Regions from separate parts of the Nocardioides sp. CPCC 206347 genome, predicted to be linked through region 2. Evidence: riboswitches for the same ligand, from Rfam matches in the RefSeq annotation. Region 2 holds a riboswitch; the other holds the start of a gene.
The links. A riboswitch is a leader RNA that binds a small molecule or an ion and turns the genes downstream of it on or off. The one in region 2 is predicted to bind cobalamin.
Positions count from the first base shown of each region.

Region 1: linked by a shared signal. The riboswitch ahead of ACOACQ_RS15600 (ABC transporter substrate-binding protein) and the one ahead of ACOACQ_RS23660 (nitrite reductase) in region 2 are both predicted to bind cobalamin.

Region 1 is NZ_JBMCYZ010000004.1:263,812-268,192, reverse strand. It holds gene ACOACQ_RS15615 (esterase/lipase family protein) at 1-32, shown strand, start outside; gene ACOACQ_RS15610 (RNA polymerase subunit sigma-70) at 103-1,134, shown strand; gene ACOACQ_RS15605 (dihydrofolate reductase family protein) at 1,134-1,697, shown strand; cobalamin riboswitch at 1,707-1,890, shown strand; gene ACOACQ_RS15600 (ABC transporter substrate-binding protein) at 1,948-2,943, shown strand; gene ACOACQ_RS15595 (FecCD family ABC transporter permease) at 3,054-4,016, shown strand; gene ACOACQ_RS15590 (ABC transporter ATP-binding protein) at 4,013-4,381, shown strand, end outside.
Region 2 is NZ_JBMCYZ010000010.1:47,039-51,419, reverse strand. It holds gene ACOACQ_RS23675 (bifunctional RNase H/acid phosphatase) at 1-300, opposite strand, end outside; gene ACOACQ_RS23670 (zinc ribbon domain-containing protein) at 297-1,043, opposite strand; gene ACOACQ_RS23665 (Nif3-like dinuclear metal center hexameric protein) at 1,075-2,196, opposite strand; cobalamin riboswitch at 2,252-2,461, shown strand; gene ACOACQ_RS23660 (nitrite reductase) at 2,531-3,403, shown strand; gene ACOACQ_RS23655 (precorrin-8X methylmutase) at 3,396-4,070, shown strand; gene cobJ (precorrin-3B C(17)-methyltransferase) at 4,079-4,381, shown strand, end outside.

The DNA.
Region 1 (4,381 bases), on a different contig from region 2:
TCTGCTGGGACTACGGCCCCCAGTGGCTGTGAGCTGACCGATCACTTCTCCGGAGCTCGACCGTCGTTACCTGCGACAGTTCCAGCGATCCCAGGAGACGACATGAAGACGACAGCACCCACCCCGACCGGACCGGCCGGTCCGCTCGGAGCGGACGAAGCCGAGTTCATGCAGGCGGCCCGCGCCGGTGACGGCGGTCGGTTCGCGCTGCTGACCGAGCGGTACCGCAGGGAGCTGCAGGTCCACTGCTACCGCATGCTCGCGTCGTACGACGACGCGCAGGACCTCACGCAGGAGACCTTCCTGCGGGCGTGGGCGAAGCGCGAGTCGTTCCAGGGACGGGCGTCGCTGCGCACCTGGCTGTACCGGATCGCCACCAACGCCTGCCTGGACTTCCTCGAGAAGCGGCGCGACCGCACGCCGGTCCCGGCCGACCTGCACGGTGCGGGCGGGACGGGCACCGAGGTGCTCTACCTGCAGCCGTGGCCGGACAGCCAGCCGCAGGACCCACACACGCAGGCGGTGGCCCGGGAGACCATCGAGCTGGCGTTCATCGTGGCCGTCCAGCACCTGCCCGCACGCCAGCGCGCCGTACTGATCCTCCGGGACGTGCTCGGGTGGCCGGCGCAGCAGACGGCTGACGCCCTCGACCTGACCCTGGCCTCGGCCAACAGCGCGCTGGCCCGGGGTCGGACCACGATGCGCCAGCACCTCCCCGACGGTCGGCTCGACTGGAGCGCCCGAGCCGGGCAGGGGTTGAGCGAGCAGGAGCAGACGCTGGTGTCGGCGTACGTCGAGCGGCTCGAGAAGCTCGACCTCGAGGGGTTGAGCGAGCTCCTGCGTGACGACGTCCGGTTCGCGATGCCGCCGCAGGTCGGTGTGTGGGTCGGTCTCGAGGCGGTCTTCCAGACCTGGGTCGACGGGCTCAGCGACGCCGACCCGACCGGCTTCCGGTGCCTGACGACGACGGCCAACGGCCAGCCGGCCGTGGCGGCGTACTACCGCCCACCCGGGTCCTCGACGTACGAAGCCCTCGCGATGGACGTCCTGCGGGTGGAGGGTGGGCTCATTGCCGAGCTGCTCACCTTCGGACCCGAGATGTTCGAACGGTTCGGCCTCCCGGAGGAGCTGTGATGCGTGACGTGACCTACTCGATGTCCATGTCCCTCGACGGCTACGTCACCGACCCGGACGGCGGCATTGACTGGAGCGCGCCCTCCGACGAGGTCTTCCAGCTGTCCATGGACGAGATCCGGGGCGTCGGCGTCCACCTGATGGGGCGGCGACTCTACGAGACGATGCTGTACTGGGAGGAGCCCGAGCACCAGGCGGGCTTCGACGGAGCGGAGCTCGAATGGGCCGGTCTCTGGAACCCGCTCCCCAAGGTGGTCTTCTCCACCACGCTCGCCGAGGTGCGGGGGAGTGCCCGGCTGGCCACTGGCACGATCGCCGAGGAGATCGAGCGGTTGCGCTCCGAGCCCGGCGAGGGGGACATCGCGATCGGCGGCGCGACCCTCGCGGCCGAGGCGGCCGAGCTCGGCCTCATCGACGAGTACCGGATCCGGGTCTGCCCGGTGCTGGTCGGCGGCGGGACGCCCTTCTTCGTCCACCGGGAGCGGCGGGTGGACCTCGAGCTCGTCGAGACCCGCGCCTTCGACTCCGGGGTGGTCTTCCTCCGTCACCGCGTGAAGCGGTGACCTGCCTCTGCTACGTTCTCGAACGCCAGTCGTACTCCGAACGGAGTCAGGGAACCCGGTGCGAATCCGGGACTGACGCGCAGCGGTGAGGGTGACGGGCGGGGCACTTTGCCACTGGATCATTGCGATCCGGGAAGGCGCCTCGTCTGGGTGATCCCGAGTCCGAAGACCTGCTGGCCGTGGACGACAACGTCCGCGTGATCTGTCCAACAGGCCTCGCGACAAAGGTCTCGACATGAGATGAGAACTCATGATGCGCATTTCCCGACCCCTGGCGACCCTTGCCTCCGTCTCGCTCCTCACGGCACTCACCGCCTGCGCGGGTGCTCCGAGCGAGGAGAAGGCGGCGTCCCCGCAGGGCGGCTACCCGCTCGAGGTCACCACCTGTGGCTTCACCTCCACCCTCGACGCCCGCCCCACCCGGGCGATCACGATGAACCAGGGCGCGACCGAGGTCGCGCTCGCCCTGGGCGTCGAGGACCAGCTCGTCGGCACGGGCTACATCGACGACGCGGTCCCCGCGAAGTGGAAGGCGGCCTACGACGCGGTGCCGGTGCTCTCCGACCAGTACCCCGACCACGAGACCGTGATCAACGCGAAGCCCGACTTCATCTACGGCTCCTACATCAGTGCGTACGACGACGAGGCCGCCGGTTCGCAGGAGCAGCTCGAGAAGCTGGGCATCGCCTCGATGACCTCGCTCTTCGGGTGCGGTGACGGCGACGCCAAGCCGGAGGGCGGCACCACGTTCGAGACGGTCTGGGACGAGGTCGACCTGGTGGCGAGGGCGTTCGGCGTCCCGGAACGGGCGGAAGCCATCCGCACCGCACAGTCGGAGGTGCTGGAGGAACTGGAGGCCGAGAAGCCCGGCGCCGGCATCGACGTCTTCTGGTACGACTCGGGTGACAAGACGCCGTACGTCGGCACCGGCGAGGGTGGCCCGCAGCTGATCCTCGATGCGGTCGGTGCGACCAACGTGTTCGCGGACATCCCGCACGGCTGGACCGATGTCGCGTGGGAGAAGGTCATCGCGGCCGACCCCGATGTCATCGTCCTCGCCGACGCCTCGTGGTCCACGGCGAAGGAGAAGATCGCCTACCTCAGGAACGACCCGGTGCTCAGCAAGATGCGCGCCGTGAAGGCCGGGGCCTTCGTGGCGCTGCCGTTCTCGGAGACCACGCCCGGGGTCCGCCTCGCCGATGGTGCCGTCAACGTCGGTGGGCAGCTCGACAAGCTGCCGCGCTGATGTCCGTGGCACTCGCGTCGCGCCGGGCCAGCGGGCCCGGCGCGACGGGTGGCCTGCTCGCGGTCGGCCTGGGTGCGCTGCTCGTCGCCGTACTCGTGGTCACGGTGGTGATGGGCGTCGGGATCGGCTCGGTGCCCATCCCGACGTCGACCGTGCTCGAGGTCATCGCGCAACGCTTCGGTCTCGGTGGGGACGTGTCCCTGCTCGACGACCAGATCGTCTGGCAGTTGCGGATGCCGCGCGTGCTCGGGGCCGCGGCCACGGGTGCGGCCCTGGCGCTCGTCGGCGTGGTGCTGCAGTCGTTGACCCGCAACGACCTCGCCGACCCCTACCTGCTCGGCATCTCCGGCGGTGCGGCTGTCGGCGCGGTCAGCGTGCTGGTGCTCGGGGTGTCGGTCGGCGGCCTGCTCGCCACCACGATGCTCACTCTCGGCTCGTTCCTCGGCGCGCTCGGTGCGCTGGTCGCGGTCCTCCTGCTGGCCACCGGCCGGGCGGGGGACCTGCCACCGGCGCGCACCGTGCTGGCCGGTGTGGCGGTCGGGCAGGTGTGCGCGGCGTACACGTCGTTCGTCACCATCATGAGTGGCGACCACGACGCCGCTCGCCGCGTGCTCGCCTGGACGATGGGGTCACTGGCCGGGCTGCGCTGGGACTCGGCGATCCTGTTGCTGGTCGTCGCCGTGGTCGCGTCGGTCGCAGTCCTTGCGTTCACCTCGGACCTCGACGCCTTCGCGTTCGGGGAGTCGGCGGCCAGCTCGCTGGGTGTCTCGGTCAACCGGACCCGCTGGATCCTGCTCACGGGTACGGCGCTCGTCACCGCCAGCCTGGTGGCCTACACCGGTGCCATCGGCTTCATCGGTCTCGTGGTGCCGCACGTCGTGCGGTTGCTGGTGGGACCGAGCCACCGTCGGCTGCTGCCGTTGAGCGCACTGGTCGGGGCGATCCTGCTGGTGTGGGCCGATACGGCGGCCCGGTCGATCATCGACGGCCAGGAGATCCCGATCGGCGTGGTCACGGCCGTGCTCGGTGCCCCGGTGTTCGCCGTACTGCTTCGACGGGAGCGTGCGCGATGAGGGCAGAATCGATCACGTGGGGCGTGCCGGAACGCACGATCCTCCGCAACGTGTCGCTGGAGTGCCCGCCGGGCACCGTGACCGGACTGCTCGGTCCGAACGGCTCGGGCAAGACCTCGCTGCTGCACGTCCTCGCGGGGCTGCGTCGCCCGGACGCCGGCCAGGTGCACCTCGGTGAGGAGAGCCTCCACCGGCTCCCTGCCCGCGACCGGGCCCGCAGGGTGGCGGTGCTCGAGCAGCACTCGGTCACCGGGCTGGACCTGCAGGTGCGCCAGGTGATCGAGCTCGGACGGATCCCGCACCGCGGCCGGTGGCCCGCGTCGCGCACCGAGGGGCGGGATGCGATCGCCCGGGCCGTCCGGCTG
Region 2 (4,381 bases):
CCTCATGTCGGGGTGCTTGATCTTCCAGCGGCCGGCCATCTGCTCGACGACGAGCTTCGAGTCCATCCTGACCTCGACCTTGGCGTCCGGAGTGAACTCCGCAGCAAGCCTGAGGCCGGCGATCAGGCCGGAGTACTCCGCGACGTTGTTGGTCGCGAACCCGATCGTCGACCCGTCCTCCGCCAGCACCTCACCGGTCGTGGCGTCCTTGAGGACGGCGCCGTACGCCGCCGCGCCGGGGTTGCCGCGGGAGCCGCCGTCAGCCTCGATGAGGACGGTACGACGACCCGCTCCCGTCACGAGAGGCCGCTCTCCGCCGTCCGCACCAGGATCCGCTGGCACTCCTGGCACCGCACGACGGTGTCGGCCGGGGTGGCCCGGATGACCTGGAGCTCCGCCGCGTCGAGACGAATCTGGCAGCCGCCGCAGGCGCGCTGGCGCAGCTCGGAGGCGCCGATGCCGCCCTGGTTGGCGCGCAGCTTCTCGTAGAGCGCGAGCAGGTCGGCCGGGAGATCGGCGACGATCGCGTCGCGACCGGCACCCACCGTGGCCGCCTCGGCGTCGAGCTCGGCACCGCGGGCGTCGCGGGTCGCGGTCAGCTCGCCGAGCCGGGTGTCGATGCTCTCGATCGCGGCGGTGAGCTCGTCCAGCGCGGACTGCGCCTCCTCGAGCTGCTCCATGACCTCGAGCTCCTCGTCCTCCAGCACCGTGATCCGGCGCTCGAGGGTGTCGAGCTCGTGCTGCATCCGTTCGAGGTCCTTGGGGTTGGCGATCAGTCCTGCGTCCATCCGGTCGCGGTCCCGCTTGCGGCGCACCTTGACCGTCTCCACGTCGGCGTCGGCCTTGGCCTGGGCCACGGCGAGGTCGTCGACGACGATCCGCTGGTCGCGCATCCTGCCGTCGACATCGGCACGCTTGCCGAGGAGCTCGGCGATCTCGGCACCCTCTGCAGGATGGGTGCGCTGGTGGCGCAGCTTGTCGATCTGGGCGTCCAGCGCCTGCAGGTCGAGCAGGCGCAATTGGGCGGCGGGGTCGGCCTTCATCGGATGCTCTCGGGGATGCTCACGGATGCGCTCACAGGTGCATTGTCCAAGGGTCGGTGACGATCGTGCTCACCCGGGTCTCCACGGCGTCGCCCAGTGCCTCGACGAGGCGTTGCTCGACGACGGGCAACCAGGTCGATTCGGCGGCCCAGTGGGCGATGTCGATGAGTGCCGGCCCGCCCTTCTCCAAGAACTCGGCGGCCGGGTGGTGCCGCAGGTCGCTGGTGACGTAGGCATCCACGTCGAGCCCGGCCACCCGGTCCAGCAGGAAGTCACCGGCCCCGCCGCAGACGGCGACCCGCTTGATCGGGCGCTCCGGGTCCCCGGCGACCCGGACCCCGTGCGAGGTGGCGGGCAGCGCCTTCGCGACGGACTCGGCGAACTCGGCGAGCGTCACCTGCGCGACCGTGCCGATCCGGCCGGTCCCCGTCGTGGTGAGGCCGTTGTCGGCGAGCTGGACGACGTCGTACGCGGGCTCCTCGTAGGGGTGCGCGGCGAGCATCGCCCGGACCACGGCGGTCCGCAGCGAGCGCGCGAGGACCACCTCGATCCGCACCTCCTCGACCGTCTCGAGGTCGCCGACGGTGCCGATCATCGGGTTCGCACCGTCGAGCGGGCGGAACCGGCCCTGGCCGGGTGCGCTGGTGAAGGACGCGAAGTCGTAGTCGCCGATCCGGCCGGCGCCCGCTTCTGCGATCGCGGCGCGGACCGGGGCGGCAGCGTCCGCCGGGACGAAGACCGTCAGCTTGTCGACCGGCTCCGAGGAGGCCGGGATGATCGGTGCCAGCTCGGTGAGGCCGAGCGCGAGGGCCAGGGACTCCGACACTCCCCCGACGGCCTGGTCGGCGTTCGTGTGGGCGGTCAGCAGGGCGCAGTCGGCCTTCGCGAGGGTGTGCAGCGTGCGGCCCTTCGGCGTCGTCGCGGCGAACCCCGTGACGCCCTTCAGGAACAGCGGGTGGTGCACGACGAGCAGGTCGGCCTTCCACTCGGCCGCTTCGGCCGCAACGGCAGGCGTGGGGTCGACGGCGAAGAGGACCCTCTTCACGGACTGGCCCGGGTCGCCGTACACGAGGCCGACGGCGTCCCAGCTGTCCGCGGTCGAGGGCGGGTACCAGCCATGGATCAGGTCGGTGACGTCCTGGAGCGTGGGCATGAGCGTCAGGCTACTGCGGTCGCCGTGGGCGCCGGGACGGACACCGGCCCGGGATTGATACCCTGCCGGGGCCAGTCGACCTCCACAGAAGTGCGAAACGTGGAAGTCAGGGAACCCGGTGAGAGTCCGGGACTGACGCGCAGCGGTATGGGTGACGGACGGAGCACCGGGAAACCGGTACAGCCACTGGACCTTCGGGTCCGGGAAGGCGCTCCGCACCGGAGGATCCCGAGTCCGAAGACCTGCTGGCCCTTGCGACAACCGTCGCGAGGTCACCAAGGAATTTTGCAGGGGCAACGCGACGAGCCCCCTGACCTCGAAGGACCGCATCGCCATGGCCACGAATCGCAGCCGGCCGGACCGCTGCCCGGGCGTCGTGCACCCGTGGCTCGCCGAGGACGGCGGACTGGTCCGGATCCGGATCCCTGGCGGGCGGATCTCCCTGTCGTCCCTTCAGGCGCTGGTAGCCGTGGCCGAGGAGTACGGCGACGGGCGGGTGCGGTTGACGGCGCGCGCCAACCTGCAGGTCCGTTCGATGCCCGTCGACAGCGAGGCCGGGGACCGGCTCGCCGAACCGGCCCTCGTCGCCCTCGAGGCCACCGGGCTGCTTCCGTCGCGGGAGCACGACCGGATCCGCAACGTCCTCGTCTCCCCACAGACCGGGATCGCCGGCGGTCGCGCCGACCTGCGCCCCGTCGTGGCCGCGCTCGACGCGCTCCTGCTCGGCGACCCGACCCTCGCCGGGTTGCCCGGCCGCTTCCTCTTCACGCTCGACGACGGCCGCGGCGACCTCGCCGACCGGCATCGCGACCTGGGCCTCGTCGCCCTGTCCCCCGAGTCTGCGCAGCTGCGCGTCGGGACCGGGTTCGGGCCCGTGGTGCCCCTCGCCGGCGCCGCCGACGCGATCAGTGACCTGGCCCGCCTGTTCCTCGAGGCGCGTGGCGAGGGGCCCGAGGCGCCCTGGCACGTGACCGAGCTCCCCGCACCCCTGATTGACCCGGTCGCACCCGCGCCCGGCGCCGACATCACCAGCGCATCCCTGCCCTTCGGCCCCGTGGCCGGCGGCGAGCACGTGCAGGTGGACGAGACCGGCATCGATGCCAGCATGGTCGCGTCCATGCTCGCGTCACGGACCGGCCGGGGTGACCTGGTCGTCGTGACGCCGTGGCACGGTGTGCTGATCCCTGAGGAGAACCGCAATGAGTGAGCAGATCGACCTGACGGCACCGCCGCGCCGCTACGAGTACATCGCCGACGGCCCCGCGATCTACGTCGACTCGTTCGCGACCATCCGCCGGGAGTCCGACCTCACCGGGATCCCCACCGAGGCCGAGAAGGTCGCCGTACGGATGATCCACGGCAGCGGCCAGACCGACCTCGTGCGCGACCTCGTGATCCACCCGGGCCTCGTGTCCGCTGCCCGCACCGCGCTGGCGTCCGGTGCACCGATCCTGTGCGACGCCCGGATGGTCGCGATGGGCATCACCGCCGGCCGCCTGCCCGCCGACAACCCGGTGCACTGCTTCCTCACCGACCCCCGGACGCCCGAGCTGGCGAAGGCGTGGTCGACCACCCGTACCGCTGCGGCAGTCTCGCTGTGGGAGCCGCTGCTCGAGGGTGCCGTCGTCGCCATCGGCAACGCCCCGACCGCGCTCTTCCACCTGCTCGAGATGATCCTCGACGGCGGACCCCGACCCGCCGCGATCGTCGGCTGCCCCGTCGGCTTCATCGGCGCCGCTGAATCCAAGGACGCGCTCGCCACCTTCGCCACCGACCACGGCATCGACATCCCGTTCGTCACCGTGCGCGGTCGCCGGGGCGGCTCCGCCATGGCGTCCTCGGCCGTCAACGCGTTGGCGCAGGAGGAGGAGTGACCCTCCCCATGACCGGCTCCTTCCACGTCGTCGGCATCGGCCCCGGTGATCCCGAGCTCATCACCCGCAAGGCCGAGCGCCTGATCGGTGCCGCCAGCGTCGTGGCGTTCCATGCCGGCGTCACCAAGCAGTCGCATGCCCGCCGGATCGCCGCGCACCTGATCCCGGCCGACGCCGTCGAGGAGGAGCTGCGCTACCCCGTCACCACGGGCAGCACCGACCACCCCGGCGGGTACGTCGGCGCGCTGGCCGACTTCTACGACGAGTGCGAAGCACGGCTTGCCGCCCACCTCGACGCGGGTCGTGACGTC